4 regions of the Citrobacter sp. KH_055_1 genome follow, and region 4 is predicted to be linked to each of the others. Evidence: predicted binding sites of a transcription regulator. Region 4 holds the regulator's gene; each other region holds the start of a gene.
The links. The regulator PurR, encoded in region 4, represses purine synthesis genes. The targets are predictions, from matches to a motif close to CANGCAAACGTTTGCNTG.
Positions count from the first base shown of each region.

Region 1: purH (bifunctional phosphoribosylaminoimidazolecarboxamide formyltransferase/IMP cyclohydrolase) is a predicted target of PurR. The motif match lies at 2,129-2,146, and genes of this name have one in related genera.
Region 2: gltS (sodium/glutamate symporter) is a predicted target of PurR. The motif match lies at 2,605-2,622, and genes of this name have one in related genera.
Region 3: purM (phosphoribosylformylglycinamidine cyclo-ligase) is a predicted target of PurR. The motif match lies at 1,042-1,059, and genes of this name have one in related genera.

Region 1 is NZ_CM174473.1:4,464,464-4,469,813, reverse strand. Features, by position in the region: gene purD (phosphoribosylamine--glycine ligase) at 1-417, opposite strand, end outside; gene purH (bifunctional phosphoribosylaminoimidazolecarboxamide formyltransferase/IMP cyclohydrolase) at 433-2,022, opposite strand; rRNA gene AC3ITF_RS20970 (16S ribosomal RNA) at 2,646-4,187, shown strand; rRNA gene AC3ITF_RS20965 (23S ribosomal RNA) at 4,420-5,350, shown strand, end outside.
Region 2 is NZ_CM174473.1:73,836-79,185, reverse strand. Features, by position in the region: gene recG (ATP-dependent DNA helicase RecG) at 1-1,200, shown strand, start outside; gene gltS (sodium/glutamate symporter) at 1,243-2,448, opposite strand; gene xanP (xanthine/proton symporter XanP) at 2,674-4,065, shown strand; gene AC3ITF_RS00395 (AsmA family protein) at 4,187-5,350, shown strand, end outside.
Region 3 is NZ_CM174473.1:1,358,594-1,363,943, reverse strand. Features, by position in the region: gene bglK (beta-glucoside kinase BglK) at 1-829, opposite strand, end outside; gene purM (phosphoribosylformylglycinamidine cyclo-ligase) at 1,121-2,158, shown strand; gene purN (phosphoribosylglycinamide formyltransferase) at 2,155-2,799, shown strand; partial or broken gene ppk1 (polyphosphate kinase 1) at 3,003-5,066, shown strand; gene ppx (exopolyphosphatase) at 5,198-5,350, shown strand, end outside.
Region 4 is NZ_CM174473.1:2,446,715-2,452,064, reverse strand. Features, by position in the region: gene cfa (cyclopropane fatty acyl phospholipid synthase) at 1-675, opposite strand, end outside; gene punC (purine nucleoside transporter PunC) at 961-2,169, opposite strand; gene punR (DNA-binding transcriptional activator PunR) at 2,282-3,193, shown strand; gene purR (HTH-type transcriptional repressor PurR) at 3,211-4,236, opposite strand; gene cydH (cytochrome bd-I accessory subunit CydH) at 4,534-4,623, shown strand; gene AC3ITF_RS11405 (MFS transporter) at 4,802-5,350, shown strand, end outside.

The DNA of each region.
Region 1 (5,350 bases), 2.0 Mb from region 4:
GCCTTTCTCACGCAGATAGGCCAGCGCGGGCTCCACTTCAGTGAAGTTCTGGTATTCCGCCGTGGGAATATTATGGCGCGCGAGGAAATCTTTGGTGAACGCTTTAGAACCTTCCAACTGCGCAGCACCTTCGGTTGGGCCGAAGATTTTCAGACCGGCGGCACGGAAGGCATCGACCACGCCAATCACCAGCGGCGCTTCCGGACCAACGATAGTGAGATCGATCTTCTCGCTCTGGGCAAAGCTCAGCAGTGCCGGAATGTCGGTTACACCGATAGCCACGTTTTGCAGCGTCGGTTCCAGTGCGGTACCCGCATTGCCCGGTGCGACATAAACGGTTGAAACCTGCGGTGACTGGGCTGCTTTCCAGGCCAGCGCGTGTTCGCGCCCGCCGTTGCCAATAACTAATACTTTCATCGTCTGCTCCGTGGATTAATGGCGGAAGTGGCGCATGTCGGTAAAGATCATCGCAATACCGTGTTCGTCGGCAGCGGCAATCACCTCGTCATCACGAATGGAACCGCCTGGCTGGATAACACAGCTCACGCCAACGGCTGCTGCGGCATCAATCCCGTCGCGGAACGGGAAGAAGGCGTCAGACGCCATTGCCGAACCTTTGACTTCCAGACCTTCGTCGGCGGCTTTAATCCCGGCGATCTTCGCGGAATAAACGCGGCTCATCTGGCCTGCACCTATGCCGATGGTCATGTTCTCTTTGGCGTAGACAATGGCGTTGGATTTCACGAACTTCGCGACTTTCCAGCAGAACAGCGCATCACGCAGCTCCTGCTCAGTAGGCTGACGTTTGGACACTACGCGCAGTTCACCCTCGGTGACCATACCCAGGTCACGATCCTGAACCAGCAGTCCGCCGTTCACGCGTTTGAAATCCAGGCCCGCAACACGCTCAGCCCACTGACCGCAGGTCAGGACGCGAACGTTCTGCTTAGCCGCCGTAATCTTCAGCGCTTCCTCAGTTGCTGACGGGGCGATGATCACTTCAACAAACTGGCGGGAGATAATGGCCTGTGCCGTTTCAGCATCCAGTTCGCGGTTAAAAGCGATGATGCCGCCGAACGCGGAGGTTGGATCGGTTTTGTACGCGCGGTCATAGGCATCAAGAATAGAGGAGCTGACTGCCACGCCGCACGGGTTGGCGTGCTTAACGATAACGCAGGCTGGCTCGTTGAACTCTTTCACGCACTCGAGCGCGGCGTCGGTATCGGCGATGTTGTTATAAGAGAGCGCTTTGCCCTGGACCTGCGTAGCGGTGGCAACGGACGCCTCTTTAACATTCTCTTCTATATAGAAGGCAGCCTGCTGGTGGCTGTTTTCGCCGTAGCGCATATCCTGCTTCTTAATGAAGTTCAGGTTCAGGGTTCGTGGGAAGCGACCTGCAGCGTCTTTGCTTTCACCGTGATAGGCCGGGACCATGCTGCCGAAGTAGTTGGCAATCATGCTGTCGTAGGCGGCGGTGTGTTCGAACGCTTTAATGGCGAGATCGAAACGGGTGTCGAGGGTCAGAGAACCTTCGTTGGCATCCATCTCTTTAATAATGGCGTCGTAGTCATTGCTCTTTACCACGATAGCCACATCTTTATGGTTCTTGGCAGCCGAGCGCACCATGGTTGGGCCGCCGATATCGATATTCTCTACCGCATCTTCCAGCGAGCAGCCAACGCGAGCCACGGTCTCGGCAAACGGGTACAGGTTAACAACCACCATATCGATAGGGTTGATACCGTGTTGTTCCATTATTCCGTCATCCTGACCGCGACGGCCAAGAATGCCGCCGTGTACTTTTGGATGCAGGGTCTTCACGCGTCCATCCATCATTTCCGGGAAACCGGTGTAATCGGAAACTTCGGTCACTGGCAGACCTTTCTCTGCTAACAGGCGCGCAGTGCCACCTGTAGACAGCAGCTCCACACCGCGTGCGGAAAGTGCCTGAGCGAATTCGATAATACCTGCTTTGTCAGAAACACTGAGCAGAGCGCGGCGGACTGGACGACGTTGTTGCATGGTAAATCCCCTGGATTTGACTATAACAGAGAGCGTTAGCTGAGTTTTTGCGTAAAAACTCAGCTAACGCCCCTTACGGGGCATCCTTGTTTTGCCGCAGCATTGTAACGAAAACGTTTGCGCAACGCTCGCGAATTTTTCTTTTTCAATGTTGACCCTTATTTCGAGAGCTTAAAACCGTATATAGGTAGAAAGGATCGCCGAAATGATGGGGATGTTTGTGGATAACTCTGTGTGCAAATAGGTATAAGGCGGGGTTTTGCTGTGGAATGCAGCAGTCAGTCATTTTTCTGTAATTTAAGGGTTGCGGGCGCCAGAGAACTCCCTATAATGCGCCTCCATCGACACGGCGGATGTGAATCACTTCACACAAACAGCCGGTTCGGTTGAAGAGAAAAACCTGAAAATAAACGGTTGACTCTGAAAGAGGAAAGCGTAATATACGCCACCTCGCAACAGTGAGCGAAAGCCGTGTTGCACTGCTCTTTAACAATTTATCAGACAATCTGTGTGGGCACTCGAAGATACGGATTCTTAAACGTCGCAAGACGAAAAATGAATACCAAGTCTCTGAGTGAACATACGTAATTCATTACGAAGTTTAATTCACGAGCATCAAACTTAAATTGAAGAGTTTGATCATGGCTCAGATTGAACGCTGGCGGCAGGCCTAACACATGCAAGTCGAACGGTAGCACAGAGGAGCTTGCTCCTTGGGTGACGAGTGGCGGACGGGTGAGTAATGTCTGGGAAACTGCCCGATGGAGGGGGATAACTACTGGAAACGGTAGCTAATACCGCATAATGTCGCAAGACCAAAGAGGGGGACCTTCGGGCCTCTTGCCATCGGATGTGCCCAGATGGGATTAGCTAGTAGGTGGGGTAACGGCTCACCTAGGCGACGATCCCTAGCTGGTCTGAGAGGATGACCAGCCACACTGGAACTGAGACACGGTCCAGACTCCTACGGGAGGCAGCAGTGGGGAATATTGCACAATGGGCGCAAGCCTGATGCAGCCATGCCGCGTGTATGAAGAAGGCCTTCGGGTTGTAAAGTACTTTCAGCGAGGAGGAAGGGGATGTGGTTAATAACCGCATTCATTGACGTTACTCGCAGAAGAAGCACCGGCTAACTCCGTGCCAGCAGCCGCGGTAATACGGAGGGTGCAAGCGTTAATCGGAATTACTGGGCGTAAAGCGCACGCAGGCGGTCTGTCAAGTCGGATGTGAAATCCCCGGGCTCAACCTGGGAACTGCATCCGAAACTGGCAGGCTAGAGTCTTGTAGAGGGGGGTAGAATTCCAGGTGTAGCGGTGAAATGCGTAGAGATCTGGAGGAATACCGGTGGCGAAGGCGGCCCCCTGGACAAAGACTGACGCTCAGGTGCGAAAGCGTGGGGAGCAAACAGGATTAGATACCCTGGTAGTCCACGCCGTAAACGATGTCGACTTGGAGGTTGTTCCCTTGAGGAGTGGCTTCCGGAGCTAACGCGTTAAGTCGACCGCCTGGGGAGTACGGCCGCAAGGTTAAAACTCAAATGAATTGACGGGGGCCCGCACAAGCGGTGGAGCATGTGGTTTAATTCGATGCAACGCGAAGAACCTTACCTACTCTTGACATCCACGGAATTTAGCAGAGATGCTTTAGTGCCTTCGGGAACCGTGAGACAGGTGCTGCATGGCTGTCGTCAGCTCGTGTTGTGAAATGTTGGGTTAAGTCCCGCAACGAGCGCAACCCTTATCCTTTGTTGCCAGCGGTTCGGCCGGGAACTCAAAGGAGACTGCCAGTGATAAACTGGAGGAAGGTGGGGATGACGTCAAGTCATCATGGCCCTTACGAGTAGGGCTACACACGTGCTACAATGGCATATACAAAGAGAAGCGACCTCGCGAGAGCAAGCGGACCTCATAAAGTATGTCGTAGTCCGGATTGGAGTCTGCAACTCGACTCCATGAAGTCGGAATCGCTAGTAATCGTAGATCAGAATGCTACGGTGAATACGTTCCCGGGCCTTGTACACACCGCCCGTCACACCATGGGAGTGGGTTGCAAAAGAAGTAGGTAGCTTAACCTTCGGGAGGGCGCTTACCACTTTGTGATTCATGACTGGGGTGAAGTCGTAACAAGGTAACCGTAGGGGAACCTGCGGTTGGATCACCTCCTTACCTTAAAGAAACGTTCTTTGTAGTGTCCACACAGATTGTCTGATGAATGATGAACTTCTGAATGTACTTCCGAGTGCATTAAGAAGTTTTGCTCTTTAAAAATCTGGATCAAGCTGAAAATTGAAACGACACACTGTGTCTGTTCTCCGTAATAAGAACAGATAAGCGGTGTGTTCGAGTCTCTCAAATTTTCGCAACACGATGTGTTTTACGAAACATCTTCGGGTTGTGAGGTTAAGCGACTAAGCGTACACGGTGGATGCCCTGGCAGTCAGAGGCGATGAAGGACGTGCTAATCTGCGATAAGCGTCGGTAAGGTGATATGAACCGTTATAGCCGGCGATTTCCGAATGGGGAAACCCAGTGTGTTTCGACACACTATCATTACGTGAATACATAGCGTAATGAAGCGAACCGGGGGAACTGAAACATCTAAGTACCCCGAGGAAAAGAAATCAACCGAGATTCCCCCAGTAGCGGCGAGCGAACGGGGAGCAGCCCAGAGTCTGAATCAGCATGTGTGGTAGTGGAACGGTCTGGAAAGTCCGACGGTACAGGGTGATAGTCCCGTACACAAAATCGCATGTGTTGTGAACTCGAAGAGTAGGGCGGGACACGTGGTATCCTGTCTGAATATGGGGGGACCATCCTCCAAGGCTAAATACTCCTGACTGACCGATAGTGAACCAGTACCGTGAGGGAAAGGCGAAAAGAACCCCGGCGAGGGGAGTGAAAAAGAACCTGAAACCGTGTACGTACAAGCAGTGGGAGCCCTGATTTATCAGGGTGACTGCGTACCTTTTGTATAATGGGTCAGCGACTTATATTCTGTAGCAAGGTTAACCGTATAGGGGAGCCGAAGGGAAACCGAGTCTTAACTGGGCGTTAAGTTGCAGGGTATAGACCCGAAACCCGGTGATCTAGCCATGGGCAGGTTGAAGGTTGGGTAACACTAACTGGAGGACCGAACCGACTAATGTTGAAAAATTAGCGGATGACTTGTGGCTGGGGGTGAAAGGCCAATCAAACCGGGAGATAGCTGGTTCTCCCCGAAAGCTATTTAGGTAGCGCCTCGTGAACTCATCTTCGGGGGTAGAGCACTGTTTCGGCTAGGGGGTCATCCCGACTTACCAACCCGATGCAAACTACGAATACCGAAGAAT
Region 2 (5,350 bases), 2.4 Mb from region 4:
CAGGGTGATGTCGGATCTGGTAAAACCCTGGTCGCCGCGCTCGCTGCCCTACGGGCTATTGCCCACGGTCAGCAGGTAGCGCTGATGGCACCAACCGAACTACTGGCCGAACAGCATGCGAATAACTTCCGTAGCTGGTTTGCCCCACTTGGCATTGAAGTCGGCTGGTTGGCCGGTAAGCAGAAAGGTAAAGCGCGTCTTGCCCAACAGGAAGCCATTGCCAGCGGGCAGGTACAGATGATTGTCGGTACACACGCCATTTTTCAGGAGCAGGTTCAGTTCAATGGTCTGGCGCTGGTGATTATCGACGAACAGCACCGCTTTGGCGTTCATCAACGTCTAGCTCTATGGGAAAAAGGTCAGCAGCAGGGTTTCCACCCGCATCAGCTGATCATGACTGCCACGCCGATCCCGCGTACTCTGGCAATGACCGCCTACGCCGATCTCGACACCTCGGTGATAGACGAACTCCCGCCGGGTCGTACGCCGGTCACCACGGTCGCCATCCCGGATACCCGTCGCAGCGATATTATTGATCGCGTGCGCAACGCCTGTACCCATGAAGGACGTCAGGCTTACTGGGTCTGCACGCTGATTGAAGAGTCTGAATTGTTAGAAGCCCAGGCGGCAGAAGCCACGTGGGAAGAGCTGAAAATTGCCCTACCGGAACTCAATATTGGTCTGGTGCACGGACGCATGAAGCCCGCCGAGAAGCAGTCGGTGATGGCTGCCTTCAAGCAGGGAGAACTGCATCTGTTGATCGCCACCACGGTGATTGAAGTCGGCGTGGACGTCCCCAACGCCAGCCTGATGATTATCGAAAACCCGGAACGTTTAGGTCTGGCCCAGCTGCATCAGCTACGCGGCCGCGTCGGTCGTGGCGCGGTGGCCTCCCACTGCGTGCTGCTCTACAAATCACCGCTGTCAAAAACCGCGCAGAAACGCCTGCAGGTCCTGCGAGACAGTAACGACGGATTTGTGATTGCGCAAAAGGATTTGGAGATTCGCGGCCCCGGAGAATTACTGGGGACACGTCAGACGGGGACGGCGGAATTCAAAGTAGCGGATTTACTACGCGATCATGCAATTATTCCGGAAGTTCAGCGCATTGCCCGTCATATTCACGAACGTTACCCACAACAGGCGGTGGCGCTGATTGAACGCTGGATGCCGGAAACCGAACGCTATTCCAACGCGTAATCGATAAATAGCGGCGGCGGTTGTCACACCGCCGCACGGCCTTTATTGCGCAAAAATTGGCAACAGCAAATACAGCTTAATCACCAGCGCGTTAACGATGTCGATAAAGAACGCCCCTACCATCGGCACGACTAAAAATGCAGTATGCGATGGACCAAAACGCTCGGTAATCGCCTGCATGTTGGCAATCGCCGTCGGCGTTGCGCCGAGACCAAAACCACAGTGCCCGGCTGCCAGCACAGCGGCATCGTAGTTCTTGCCCATCATGCGCCAGGTGACAAATATGGCGTACAGCGCCATGAAGATCGTCTGCACCACCAGAATCGCCAGCATCGGCAGCGCCAGCGAAGCCAGTTCCCACAGCTTCAGGCTCATCAACGCCATCGCCAGGAACAGCGACAGACTCACGTTGCCCAGCACGGAAACCGCGCGTTCAAACACCCGATAAAAGCCCATTAACGCCAGGCCATTGCTGAGGATCACCCCAACAAACAGCACGCAGACGAAGGTCGGCAATTCCAGCACGGTACCCACCAGCAATTGCGCAACGATTTTGCCCACCGTCAGACAGATAGCGATCAGCGCGATGGTTTCAATCAGCACCAGAGAGGTGATGATGCGCCCGACATCCGGTTTTTCAAACGCAGTCGGCACGGCCTGATCGTCCGGCATACCGTCAGGCGTAGTGGAGTGCTTCACCAGATAGCGCGCGACCGGGCCGCCAATCAGTCCACCCAGCACCAGGCCAAATGTTGCGCACGCCATCGCCACTTCGGTGGCATTGGTAAAACCGTAGCGCTCAATAAACAGCTTACTCCACGCCGCGCCCGTACCGTGTCCACCGGAAAGCGTAATCGAACCGGCAATCAGCCCCATCAACGGGTCAAGACCCAGCAGGCTCGCCATCCCGATCCCAATGGCGTTCTGCATCAACAGCAACCCCACCACCACAATCAGAAAAATGCCCACCACGCGGCCACCGGCGCGCAGGCTGGCGATGTTGGCGTTCAGGCCGATAGTGGCAAAGAACGCCAGCATCAACGGGTCACGCAGCGTCATATCGAAATTAACTTCCCAGCCCATGCTCTTTTTCAGTACCAGCAGTGCGATCGCCACCAGTAAACCACCCGCAACGGGCTCAGGTATCGTGTATTTCTTCAGGAAGGGAACAGACTGGACGAGCTTACGTCCCAGCAGCAACACCAGCGTTGCCGCAACCAATGTAGATAACGTATCGAGGTAAAACATAGACAGCTCCATTAGTGCGTTTAGCACAATCACGCACGATGTATTCCAGATCGATTTTTAGGTCTTTTTAGGTTTTCGGGGTGGATTTTAAGCAGAAAATGACAAAAAGTTATATAAAAAGGTGAGTTCATCGGTTTTAAATATTAAGAATACCTGCTAGCAAACGTTTGCTTTTCTGTTCTGGTCAGATAAAATCACCGCTTTTCCACCATGGGATTGCCTCTGATGTCCGTTAACGCCGTAGAGCCAACAAATGCGCAACCGGTTGCGCAGGCTCACAACAGTGAACTGATTTACCGTCTTGAAGATCGCCCCCCGTTAGCCCAGACCCTGTTTGCCGCCTGCCAGCACCTGCTGGCGATGTTCGTCGCGGTGATCACGCCAGCCCTGCTTATCTGTCAGGCGCTCGGTTTACCGGCTCAGGATACTCAACACATTATCAGTATGTCGCTGTTCGCTTCCGGCGTAGCCTCCATCATTCAGATTAAAGCCTGGGGGCCGGTCGGCTCAGGGCTGTTATCCATTCAGGGCACCAGCTTTAACTTTGTAGCACCGCTGATTATGGGCGGCACGGCGCTGAAAACCGGCGGTGCAGATGTCCCGACCATGATGGCGGCACTGTTCGGTACGCTGATGCTGGCGAGCTGCACGGAAATGGTTATCTCGCGCGTACTGCATCTGGCGCGCCGTATTATTACCCCGCTGGTCTCAGGTGTGGTGGTGATGATTATCGGCCTGTCGCTGATTCAGGTAGGCCTGACGTCAATCGGTGGCGGCTATGCCGCAATGAGCGACAACACCTTCGGCGCACCGAAGAATCTGATGCTGGCCGGCGTTGTACTGGCGCTCATTATTCTTCTTAACCGCCAGCGCAACCCGTACCTGCGTGTGGCATCACTGGTGATTGCCATGGCCGCAGGCTATCTGCTGGCCTGGTTTATGGACATGTTGCCGCAAAACACCGCCCCGGTGAGCCAGGACTTCATCATGGTACCAACGCCGCTATATTATGGCCTGGGCATCGACTGGAGCTTACTGCTGCCACTGATGCTGGTCTTTATGATCACCTCACTGGAAACTATCGGCGATATTACGGCCACCTCCGATGTCTCCGAACAACCGGTCTCCGGCCCGCTGTACATGAAGCGTCTGAAAGGCGGCGTTCTGGCAAATGGCCTGAACTCGTTTGTTTCCGCCGTGTTCAATACCTTTCCGAACTCCTGCTTCGGGCAGAACAACGGGGTGATTCAGTTGACTGGCGTAGCCAGCCGCTATGTTGGCTTTGTAGTCGCGCTGATGCTGATCGCGCTGGGTCTGTTCCCGGCGGTCAGTGGGTTTGTACAGCACATCCCTGAGCCGGTTCTCGGCGGCGCTACGCTGGTGATGTTCGGTACCATCGCCGCCTCCGGGGTGCGCATTGTTTCTCGCGAGCCGCTGAATCGCCGCGCTATTCTGATTATTGCACTGTCGCTGGCCGTTGGCCTGGGCGTCTCCCAGCAGCCGCTGATCCTGCAGTTTGCCCCGGACTGGGTGAAAAACCTGCTCTCCTCAGGGATTGCCGCAGGCGGTATTACCGCTATCGTTCTGAACCTCGTTTTCCCGCCAGAGAAACAGTAAGCGACATGCGGCGTTGATTCAGAATCAACGCCGCTGTTACGCTCTTTCACCATTCCCGCCTTGAGGATTGCGCGTAAATCGTGCATAACTTGACTACGTGTACTTTGCGGGATGGAAGACCATGAAATTTATTGGAAAGCTGCTTCTTTACGTGCTGATCGCCCTTGCAGTGGCGATCCTCGGTCTCTATTTTCTACTGCAAACCCGCTGGGGCGCCGAGCATGTCAGCGCTTGGGTGTCAGAGAACAGCAGCTACCACCTGACGTTTGATGCCATCGATCATCGGTTTTCTTCGCCCTCCCACATTCTGCTGGAGAACGTCACCTTTGGTCGGGATGGCCAGCCTGCCACCCTGGTAGCAAAAAACGTTGATATTGGGCTGAGCAGTCGCCAAATCACCGACCCGCTGCACGTCGACACCATCCTGTTGCAAAACGGTACGCTGAATCTTTCTCCACAAACTGCACCGCTGCCGTTCCAGGCCGATCGCCTGCAGCTACAGGATATGGCACTCAACAGCCCCGGAAGCGAGTGGAACCTCAGTGCGCAGCGCGTGAACGGCGGCGTGATCCCCTGGAGCCCTGAAGCCGGAAAAATACTCGGCAGTAAAGCGCAGATCCAGCTCAGCGCCAGCTCGTTAACGCTGAACGATGTTCCTACGACTAACGTGCTGATTGAAGGCAGTATCGATAACGATCGCGTCACGTTAAGCAATATTGGCGCCGATGTGGCGCGCGGCGCATTGACCGGCGTGGCGCAGCGAAACCCCGACGGCAGTTGGGTGGTGGAAAATCTACGGCTAAACGACATTCGGTTGCAAAGCGATAAATCGCTGACCGACTTTTTTGCGCCGCTCACCACCATTCCCTCGCTGCAAATTGGTCGTCTTGAGGTGACAGATGCCCGTCTACAAGGCCCTGACTGGGCGGTAACGGATCTCGATCTCAGCTTGCGCAACATGACCTTCAGTAAGGACGACTGGCAAACCCAGGAAGGTAAGTTGTCGATGAACGCCAGCGAGTTTATCTACGGCTCGCTGCACTTCTTCGATCCTATTCTCAACGCTGAGTTCTCGCCGCAGGGCATTGCGCTGCGCCAGTTCACCACCCGCTGGGAAGGCGGTATGGTCAGAACCTCCGGCAACTGGTTGCGCAATAGCAAAGCGCTTGTTCTCGACGATGCCGCAGTTGCCGGGCTGGAATACACGCTACCGGAAAACTGGAAACCGCTGTGGGTGAAGCCCTTGCCCACCTGGCTCGACAGCCTGACGCTGAAGAAATTCAGC
Region 3 (5,350 bases), 1.1 Mb from region 4:
CGGCGTCGTTGCCGTGGCTGACGATATCGATATATTCCGCAATACCGAACCAGGCCAAATGATGACGCAACAGCGACAGGAATCCAGGGCGTTCAACAATGCCGCCACCGATTAATATCACCTGCGGATCGAACACATTAACGAGGTTATAAAGACCCGTGCCGAGGTCGTTAAAAAACTCAGTGACTAAACGCTGGCAGACAGGGTCTCCATCGTCGTAGCGATCAAAAACATCTTCGCCCGAGACGGCTTCCAGTGCGCTCCCGATATGTTCCGCATAGCGATGACGTAAAACGCGCAGGGTGCAATTTTCATTCATCGAATAGCGTCTGACATCACGTGTTCCGGGTCGGGCGGTTTGCATATAACCAAATTCACCAGCACGAAAACGCGCGCCATGCACCAGTTGGTTGTTGCAGAAAATCGCCCCGCCGATCCCGGTCCCGATGGTCAGAACAAGGAAATTTTCGATACCGGCTACTTTCCCCTGCCAACGCTCAGCAAGCGCGACACAGTTCGCATCATTTTCAACCGTCACCGGCAACCCGGTACGCTCTTCCAGCCATGCTTTGAGTGCAAAATGGTCAAACTGGCGAATCGCTCCGCCCATTTCGATATAGCCGGTAGTCGGATTGACATAACCCGGTGCGCTAATGGCGATGCCCTCGCAGTCAGGATGGGCTGAAACCCAGTCCAGCATGCCCTGCAAAATTTTGTCTCCATCGCAGTCAGGCACTGACAGCTTGCCCTTTTCCCGCAATTCGCCCTGTTCGCTAATCACGCCCATTTTTAATGCCGTACCACCAATATCGAATGCTGCGATATTCATTAATGATCCTTCCTTTTGACGTGTGGTCACCGTTAATTTCATCACTGCTGATAAAAACAGAAACCGGTTTCAGTAAGATACTGTGCATTACGTCATCCGGTTTCAAGCACCATGCTGAACCCGGTTTCATTTTCGTGGCTCAGGTCAAATAAAGACGTATGTGAATGTAAATCGCTGAAAAAAACGGCAGAAAAAAGCCGATGCAGAGCAGACTCGCAAACGTTTGCTTTCCCTGTTAGAATTGCGCCGAATTTAACTTTTATTGCAAGTAAACACGTGGGGAACCAGGCAGTGACCGATAAAACCTCTCTTAGCTACAAAGATGCCGGTGTTGATATTGACGCAGGGAATGCTCTGGTCGATCGAATCAAAGGTGTAGTAAAGAAAACCCGTCGCCCGGAAGTAATGGGTGGTTTGGGTGGCTTCGGTGCGCTGTGCGCATTGCCGCAAAAATATCGTGAACCGGTACTGGTTTCCGGCACTGACGGCGTAGGTACAAAACTGCGTCTGGCGATGGATCTGAAGCGCCACGATACCATCGGTATTGACCTGGTGGCGATGTGCGTCAACGACCTCGTGGTGCAGGGCGCTGAACCGCTGTTTTTCCTCGACTACTATGCCACGGGTAAGCTGGACGTCGATACCGCTGCCAGCGTGATCGCCGGTATTGCCGAAGGTTGCCTGCAGTCCGGCTGTGCGCTGGTCGGTGGTGAAACCGCTGAAATGCCGGGGATGTATCACGGTGAAGATTACGATGTGGCCGGTTTCTGCGTAGGCGTGGTTGAGAAATCAGAAATCATCGACGGCTCAAAAGTGGCTGATGGCGATGTGCTGATTGCGCTTGGCTCCAGCGGCCCGCATTCCAATGGTTATTCCCTGGTGCGTAAAATTGTCGAAGTCAGCGGCTGTGACCCGGAAACAACCGAACTGGAAGGAAAATCACTGGCCGATCATCTGCTGGCGCCTACCCGCATTTATGTGAAATCCATTCTGGAGCTGATTGAGAAGGTTGACGTGCACGCAATTGCCCACCTGACCGGCGGCGGTTTCTGGGAAAATATCCCACGCGTCTTGCCTGACAACACCCAGGCCGTAATCGATGAATCCTCCTGGCAATGGCCAGCCGTCTTTAACTGGCTGCAAACAGCGGGTAACGTCAGTCAGCACGAGATGTATCGCACCTTCAACTGCGGCGTAGGCATGGTTATCGCTCTGCCAGAAGCTGAAGTGGACAATGCTCTTGCGCTGCTGAACGAAAAAGGTGAAAACGCGTGGAGAATCGGTATCATCAAAGCGTCCGATTCCGAACAGCGTGTGGTCATTGAATGAAAAATATAGTGGTGCTCATTTCCGGTAACGGAAGCAATTTGCAGGCGATCATTGACGCCTGCAAACAGAAAAAAATCAAGGGCACCCTACGTGCAGTATTCAGTAATAAGGCCGACGCGTTCGGCCTTGAACGTGCACGCGAAGCAGGCATTCCGGCTCATTCGCTGGAGGCAAGCCAGTTTGCCAGCCGTGAAGCCTTTGATCGCCAGCTAATACAAGAGATCGATGCCTATGCGCCGGACGTCGTGGTACTGGCCGGGTATATGCGTATCCTCAGCCCGGCGTTTGTCGCCCACTATGCCGAACGCTTGCTGAATATCCACCCTTCTCTGTTGCCCAAATATCCCGGCCTGCATACACATCGTCAGGTGCTGGAAAACGGTGATGAAGAACACGGAACCTCCGTTCATTTTGTCACTGACGAACTGGACGGTGGGCCGGTTATTCTGCAGGCGAAAGTGCCGGTGTTTGACGGCGACAGCGAAGATGACGTGACGGCACGCGTTCAGGCCCAGGAACATGCCATCTATCCGCTGGTGGTCGGTTGGTTTGTCGATGGTCGTCTGCAAATGCGCGATAACGCAGCCTGGCTGGACGGCATTCGCCTTCCACCACAAGGCTACGCAGCCGACGAAGCATAAAATAGCCTCCCAGCCTCGTAGGTCGGATAAGGCATTCACACCACCATCCGGCACTCATGTGGGCTTTTATGCCGGATGGTGACGCTAAAGCGTCTTATCCGGCCTACATCCTGCAATTCCCCTCATTTTTTCTGGCACATGCCAGTCGTGCTCGCCATAATGATCACGTAGTGTCCCGTGAATGAAACGGAGTAAAAGTATTAATGGGTCAGGAAAAGCTATACATCGAGAAAGAGCTTAGTTGGTTAGCGTTCAACGAACGCGTCCTGCAGGAAGCTGCTGATAAGTCAAACCCGTTGATTGAACGGATGCGTTTTCTGGGCATCTATTCCAATAACCTCGACGAGTTTTATAAAGTTCGTTTTGCCGAACTAAAACGCCGCATCATTATTAGCGAAGAGCAGGGTTCTAACTCTCACTCCCGCCATCTGTTAGGCAAAATCCAGGCCCGCGTACTGAAAGCCGATCAGGAGTTCGATGGCCTGTACAATGAATTACTGCTGGAGATGGCGCGCAATCAGATATTCTTAATCAATGAGCGCCAACTGTCAGCCAATCAGCAGAGCTGGTTGCGTCATTACTTCAAGCAATATCTTCGCCAGCACATTACGCCGATCCTGATTAACCGCGAGACAGATTTAGTCCAGTTTCTGAAGGACGACTATACCTATCTGGCCGTGGAGATCATCCGTGGTGATGCCATTCGCTATGCGCTACTGGAAATTCCGTCTGACAAGGTTCCCCGCTTTGTAAATCTGCCGCCGGAAACGCCCCGTCGTCGCAAGCCCATGATCCTGCTAGACAACATCCTGCGTTATTGCCTTGATGACATTTTCAAAGGGTTCTTTGATTACGATACGCTGAATGCCTATTCGATGAAAATGACCCGCGACGCTGAATACGATTTGGTTCACGAGATGGAATCCAGCCTGATGGAGCTGATGTCGTCCAGCCTGAAGCAACGTCTGACCGCAGAGCCTGTGCGCTTTGTCTATCAGCGTGATATGCCCAATGCGCTGGTCGAAATCCTGCGTGAAAAACTGACGATCTCTCGCTACGATTCGATCGTCCCCGGCGGGCGTTACCATAACTTTAAAGACTTTATTAATTTCCCCAACGTTGGCAAAGCTAATCTGGTGAACAAGCCGCTGCCTCGCCTGCGCCATATCTGGTTTGATAACGAAAAGTTCCGTAACGGATTTGATGCCATCCGCGAACGCGATGTGCTGCTCTATTATCCGTATCATACTTTTGAGCACGTCCTTGAACTGCTGCGCCAGGCCTCGTTTGACCCGAGCGTGCTGGCTATAAAGATCAATATCTACCGCGTGGCAAAAGACTCCCGCATCATCGACGCAATGATCCATGCGGCCCACAACAGTAAAAAAGTGACCGTGGTCGTCGAATTACAGGCGCGCTTTGATGAAGAAGCCAACATTCATTGGGCCAAGCGTCTGACCGAAGCCGGCGTGCACGTCATCTTCTCAGCACCGGGACTGAAAATTCACGCCAAGCTGTTCCTTATCTCACGTAAAGAAGGCGACGAGGTGGTGCGCTACGCCCATATCGGGACCGGGAATTTCAACGAAAAAACGGCGCGACTGTATACCGACTACTCTTTGCTGACCGCCGATTCGCGCATTACCAACGAAGTGCGTCGGGTGTTCAACTTTATCGAAAACCCGTATCGTCCGGTGACCTTTGATTATCTGTTGGTTTCCCCGCAGAACTCGCGACGTCTGCTGTACGCGATGATCGACAAAGAGATCGCCAATGCACAGCAGGGGCGCTCTTCCGGCATTACGCTAAAACTGAACAACCTGGTCGATAAGGGCCTCGTTGATCGACTCTATGCGGCGTCCAGTTCGGGCGTACCGGTTAATTTGCTGATCCGCGGAATGTGCTCCCTGATCCCGAATCTGGAAGGCATCAGTGATAATATTCGCGTGATTAGCATCGTTGACCGCTATCTTGAACATGACCGGGTCTATATCTTCGAGAATGGCGGCGATAAACAGGTATACCTGTCCTCGGCGGACTGGATGACAAGAAACATCGATTATCGTATCGAAGTCGCCACGCCGCTGCTGGATCCACACCTCAAGCAGCGCGTGCTGGATATTATCGAGATCCTGTTCAGCGATACGGTAAAAGCCCGTTACATTGATAAAGAACTGAGTAATCGCTACGTGCCACGTGGAAACCGCCGTAAGGTTCAGTCGCAGTTGGCGATTTATGACTACATCAAATCACTCGAGCAACCTGACACTAGCCTAAATAATTCAAGTTGTGGGAAGGCGGAAAATGAGAGAATCCCCGGGAACTTACGCCAGTAAGTGACTGGGGTGAACGAATGCAGCCAACACATACACAACTTGAAGTATGACGGATAAACGCTATGCCAATACACGACAAGTCACCACGACCGCAGGAATTTGCTGCGGTCGACCTGGGTTCAAATAGTTTCCATATGGTTATTGCCCGCGTAGTTGACGGAGCGATGCAAATTATAGGGCGACTAAAACAACGCGTACATCTGGCGGATGGACTC
Region 4 (5,350 bases):
CAGGTCGCGGTAATCCTCAAGCAAAATAGTGACATCCAGCCCTTCACACCGTGTTTGTGCCAGTTTCTGCTGTTCGGCAGAAATGGTCACCCCCACGACGCTGACGCCGTAATGGGCGGCCATAAACTGGGACAAGCCTCCCCAGCCGCAGCCAATGTCCAGCACGCGCATCCCCGGTTTGAGCTGTAATTTTTCGGCGATCATATTGAGCTTCGCCTGTTGGGCTGACTCCAGGGTCGTGGCGTCCTTCCAGTAGGCACAGGAATATTGCATGTAGGGATCAAGCATGCGGGTGAAGAGATCGTTGCCTAAATCGTAGTGTTCTTTTCCGACAACCCACGCGCGTTTTTTATTCTGTAAATTGAACAGGCGCGCGGCGGCGATTCGCAGCGTGTCTTTAAAGTGGCGGGGGAGTTGGTCTTCAAGGCCGGCACGTAAAACCTGAGTAAAAAACATGTCCAGCCGATCGCATTCCCACCAGCCATCCATATAACTTTCACCTAAACCCAGCGAACCTTCCTGTAAAACTCGCTTGTAAAAATCGGGGTTGTTAACGCGAATATCTGCCGGTGCAGTACCATTAATGGTAATGCCCGCACGGTTTAATAATTCACTGGTGATTCGATACCAGTCATCATCTGGTACGCTGACGTCTTCTATACACGATGAACTCATAGCTTCTCCATCACAGGTCGGTGATCAGAACCTTAAAACAGCGTAGACGCTTTTTTGGGCTTTGTGAGAAATCTCACGGAATGAATCCGCGAATCTGTTTTCCGACGTAGAACAGAGGAAGGGAGAACCCCTTACCGAAAAGGCCATCCGTGGTTAAGCGGGAACATGCGTGTTCCCGTTAACACATAAAAATTATCGTTTTTGTAACAACTGGAAATCAGTATAGGCCTGAATTTTTGTGGGTTCAATCAAAAAATATTAGCCCGCTAATTAATTATTCAAGCGCTATGAATGTGATTCGCCAGGCGCAGCAGTAGAAACCTCATCAGCGTGAGAGCGACATTCTTTCTGCGACTGCATTTTGTACCCCAGCGCGGCCAGCAACACCGTAGACAGCATGACGCCGGTGGTGGTGAATAGCGGCGTGCTGATCAACCACGACACAACCAGACTTGCCAGGAAGCATAAGCCCAGTTGCAGCGTATTCTGCAGGGCTGCGGCACGTCCTGTTGCCTGTGGGAAGGGACGCAAAGCCTGAGCAACGACAATCGGATAGATAGCACCGTTCGCTATTGCCATCACGCAGAATGGGATCAGGATTTCGGCTAGCGCAACGTGGTGAATAAAGCCGACCGCCCAGGTAGCGATAACGCTCACTGCATACAGAATGAGCAGCCACGGCAGTAATTGACGACCTTCCCATTTTTGCAGGGCGGCACGACAGCCGTATCCGCCGATCAAAAAGGCGATGGTTTGCGGCACATAGCTCAGGCCAATGACGGCCGGGCTATAGCCCATCTCGCTCAGGATAAATGGCGAACCGGTCAGCCACGCGAAAAAGCTCGCGGAACAGGCCGCATAAATCAGCACGTTGCCGCGGTAGGTTCTGGAGCGCAACAGGGTGGCAAAGGTGAGCTTATCCTGGCTATCGTCACGCGCTTTAGCCGTGGGCTTCAGGCGCAGGGCCGGCAGCATCAGGATCAGGGTGATGGCAAACAGGGTGGCAAAGATAGCCTGCCAGGAAAAATGCATCAGGATCCAACTGCCTAATAATGGCGCGAGCGCGGGAGATAACCCGACCAGCGGCATAATGGTGGCAAAGATACGGTTCACTTTTTGCGAGGGATAATAATCAGCAACCAGCGCCTGCCATATAACCGACGCCGCACAGACGCCCACAGCCTGGATAAAGCGCAACACCAGCAAGCCGGTGGCGTTTTCGACCCAAAGCATGCCAAGACTGCTCAGCGCGAAGATGGAGAGGCCCAGTAGCAAAATAGGCTTGCGGCCATAATGGTCGGAGAGTGGCCCCCACAGAAGTTGCGCGATGGCAAAACCCGCCAAGAACAGGCTAAGGCTGGCGCTGACGGCTGATGCTGGGGTTTGCAAATCGGACTGAATAGCCGCAAATGCTGGCAAATACATATCCGTTGCCAGAAAACCGAGCACGCTAAGACCTGCCAGCCAGACTAAAAACCCTTTTCCAGGTTGCATCATTATTTCTCTTTATAAGCAATAGAACAGTGCCGCTGAGTGTAGTGAGTGAAATTCTTGCTGTGAAACGCTAATATTTGCTTATTGATTTCAAATTTTTTGCAGGCAGAGTATGTGGTCAGAATATTCCCTTGAAGTGGTGGATGCAGTCGCACGCAACGGCAGCTTTAGTTCTGCCGCCCAGGAGTTGCACCGCGTGCCTTCGGCGGTGAGCTATACCGTGCGTCAACTGGAGGAGTGGCTGGCTGTGCCTCTTTTCGAACGTCGCCATCGGGATGTGGAATTAACCCCCGCCGGGGCGTGTTTTTTAAAAGAAGGGCGCTCTGTTATCAAAAAAATGCAGATCACTCGCCAACAATGTCAGCAAATTGCCAACGGCTGGCGTGGGCAACTGGCGATTGCCGTCGATAATATTGTCAGGCCGGAACGGACCCGACAGATGATTGTGGATTTCTACCGTCATTTTGATGATGTGGAGTTAATCGTTTTTCAGGAGGTGTTTAACGGCGTCTGGGATGCGTTATCGGACGGGCGCGTGGAGTTGGCGATTGGCGCGACGCAGGCTATTCCGGTAGGGGGGCGCTATACGTTTCGCGATATGGGAATGTTGAGCTGGAACTGCGTGGTGGCAAGTCATCATCCGCTGGCGTCGATGCCGGGACCGCTCAGTGACGATACGTTGCGCAACTGGCCGTCGCTGGTACGAGAAGACACCTCCCGTACGTTGCCAAAACGTATTACCTGGCTACTGGATAACCAAAAAAGGGTGGTAGTGCCTGACTGGGAGTCATCTGCCACCTGTTTATCGGCTGGACTCTGTGTTGGGATGGTGCCAACGCATTTTTCCAAACCGTGGATCGACAGCGGAAAATGGGTTGCACTACAGCTTGAAAATCCCTTTCCTGATGCCGCGTGTTGCCTGACCTGGCAGCAAAACGATACGTCACCCGCACTGAGATGGCTGCTGGACTATTTAGGGGACAGTGAAACGTTGAATAAAGAGTGGCTGCGGGAGCCAGAGTAAGGCTCCCGCACAACAGATTATCGACGATAATCGCGGAACGGACCATCGGCCACGGAGCGACGTTCTACCAGGCGCGGGTGCACCTCAATAGACTGTGACTCTTCGCGTTTATTCACGATACGGTCTAACAGCATGTTAAAGGCCGTTTCACCGAGCGAATCTTTTGGCTGATGAATGGTGGTTAATGCCGGGGTGAAGAAGCGGGCGTTACGCACGTTGTCGTAACCAATCAGCGACACATCTTGCGGGACGCGCAGGCCCATCTCGTCAGCGGCGCAAAGCGCGCCCATCGCCATGATATCACCACCACAGAAGACGGCGGTCGGGCGGTGCGACTGGGAGAGGATCTGCTGCATGGCGCGATACCCGGATTCAGGCTCAAAATCGCCCTGGACAATCCAGTTGTCAGGCACTTTAATCAGCGCTTCTTCCATCGCCTTCATAAAGCCCGCCAGGCGTCCGGCGCCGGTGTTACGCTCCATAGGTCCTGGGATCACACCAATCTCGCGATGACCGCGTTCAACCAGATAACGGCCTGCCATATAACCGCCTTCAAAGGCGTTATCGATGACCGTATCGGTAAAATCGGCTTTGGCTTCGCCCCAATCCATCACCACCATCGGAATATGGCGATATTCTTCGAGCATGGAAAGCAGAGGTTCCGGGTATTCAGAACACATCACCAGCAGACCATCTACGCGCTTCTGCGCCATCATGGAGAGGTAGGCCTGCTGTTTCTCGAGGCTGTTCCACGCGTTGCCCAGAATCAGCGTATAGCCTTTCTGGAAGCAGTTTTTCTCAACGGCTTCGATGATTTCCGCAAAGTAGGCGGCTTCGCTGCTGGTCGCCAACAAGCCAATCGATTTAGTGTGATTCACCTTCAGACTGCGTGCCACCGCGCTTGGGGAATAATGTAGTTCTTTAATTGCTGCCCAGACGGCATTGCGCGTTTCTTCCGCGACAAAGCGTGTTTTGTTAATTACGTGTGATACGGTTGTAGTGGAAACGTTTGCTCGCTTCGCTACATCTTTAATTGTTGCCATTACATCTCACTCCAGACCATATCCTAAGTTCCTGAGAATACTCCAGGTAAACGTTTGCCTTCACACACCCTTCGCGCAACATCAGGGTTGCGGTACGCCAGGAAAACGACACGGAACGTCAGGAAGGGGTCAATGGCCGGTACGCTAATCAAGTAAGCGTGGAATTTTGTCTGATCTTTACGAAAAGGGGAAGAGTTAAAAGCATTTATCAATATAAATCGTGAGAGATTTTTACCTTCAAGTGTGCAAAAATGCGCAATATCACTTTTTGTGTGGGAATAAAAAGGAGAAAACTTGATGAGCACCGATCTGAAATTTTCGTTAGTCACCACCATTATTGTTCTGGGTTTGATTGTTGCCAGTGGTTTAACCGCCGCGCTGCATTGATGTATCGCCGAGGGAGAGCTATCTCCCTCATCCCGCCAACCCGTCCCCCCACTGCTATTGTTTGCAAATAAGCAAAAGTCTTTTGCATTTTTGTTAACTTTATTATTTTTGCGATCAATGTCATGCTTTTGACTCTTATTCTGTGTCGTGCCACGGCTCGACGTTACGGAGTCGCTGTATGAAAATAAATTATCCACTACTGGCGCTGGCGATAGGGGCGTTTGGTATCGGCACGACAGAGTTTTCTCCGATGGGGTTATTACCCGTCATCGCTAAAGGCGTCGATGTCTCGATTCCGGCGGCAGGGATGCTAATTAGCGCCTATGCGGTAGGGGTGATGGTCGGTGCACCGTTAATGACCTTATTGCTTTCTCATCGCGGGCGCCGCAATGCGCTGATTTTTCTGATGGCGATTTTTACGCTCGGCAACGTGCTGTCGGCGTTATCTCCCGATTACACTACTCTGATGCTGTCGCGTATTCTGACCAGTCTTAACCATGGGGCCTTTTTTGGTCTCGGCTCGGTTGTAGCGGCAAGCGTGGTGCCAAAGCACAAACAGGCCAGCGCTGTCGCCACCATGTTTATGGGACTCACCATCGCCAATATTGGTGGCGTTCCTGCAGCGACCTGGCTGGGTGAAACCATCGGCTGGCGCATGTCCTTTATGGCAACGGCGGGTCTGGGGGTTATCTCGATGGTCAGCCTGTTCTTCTCGTTGCCGAAAGGC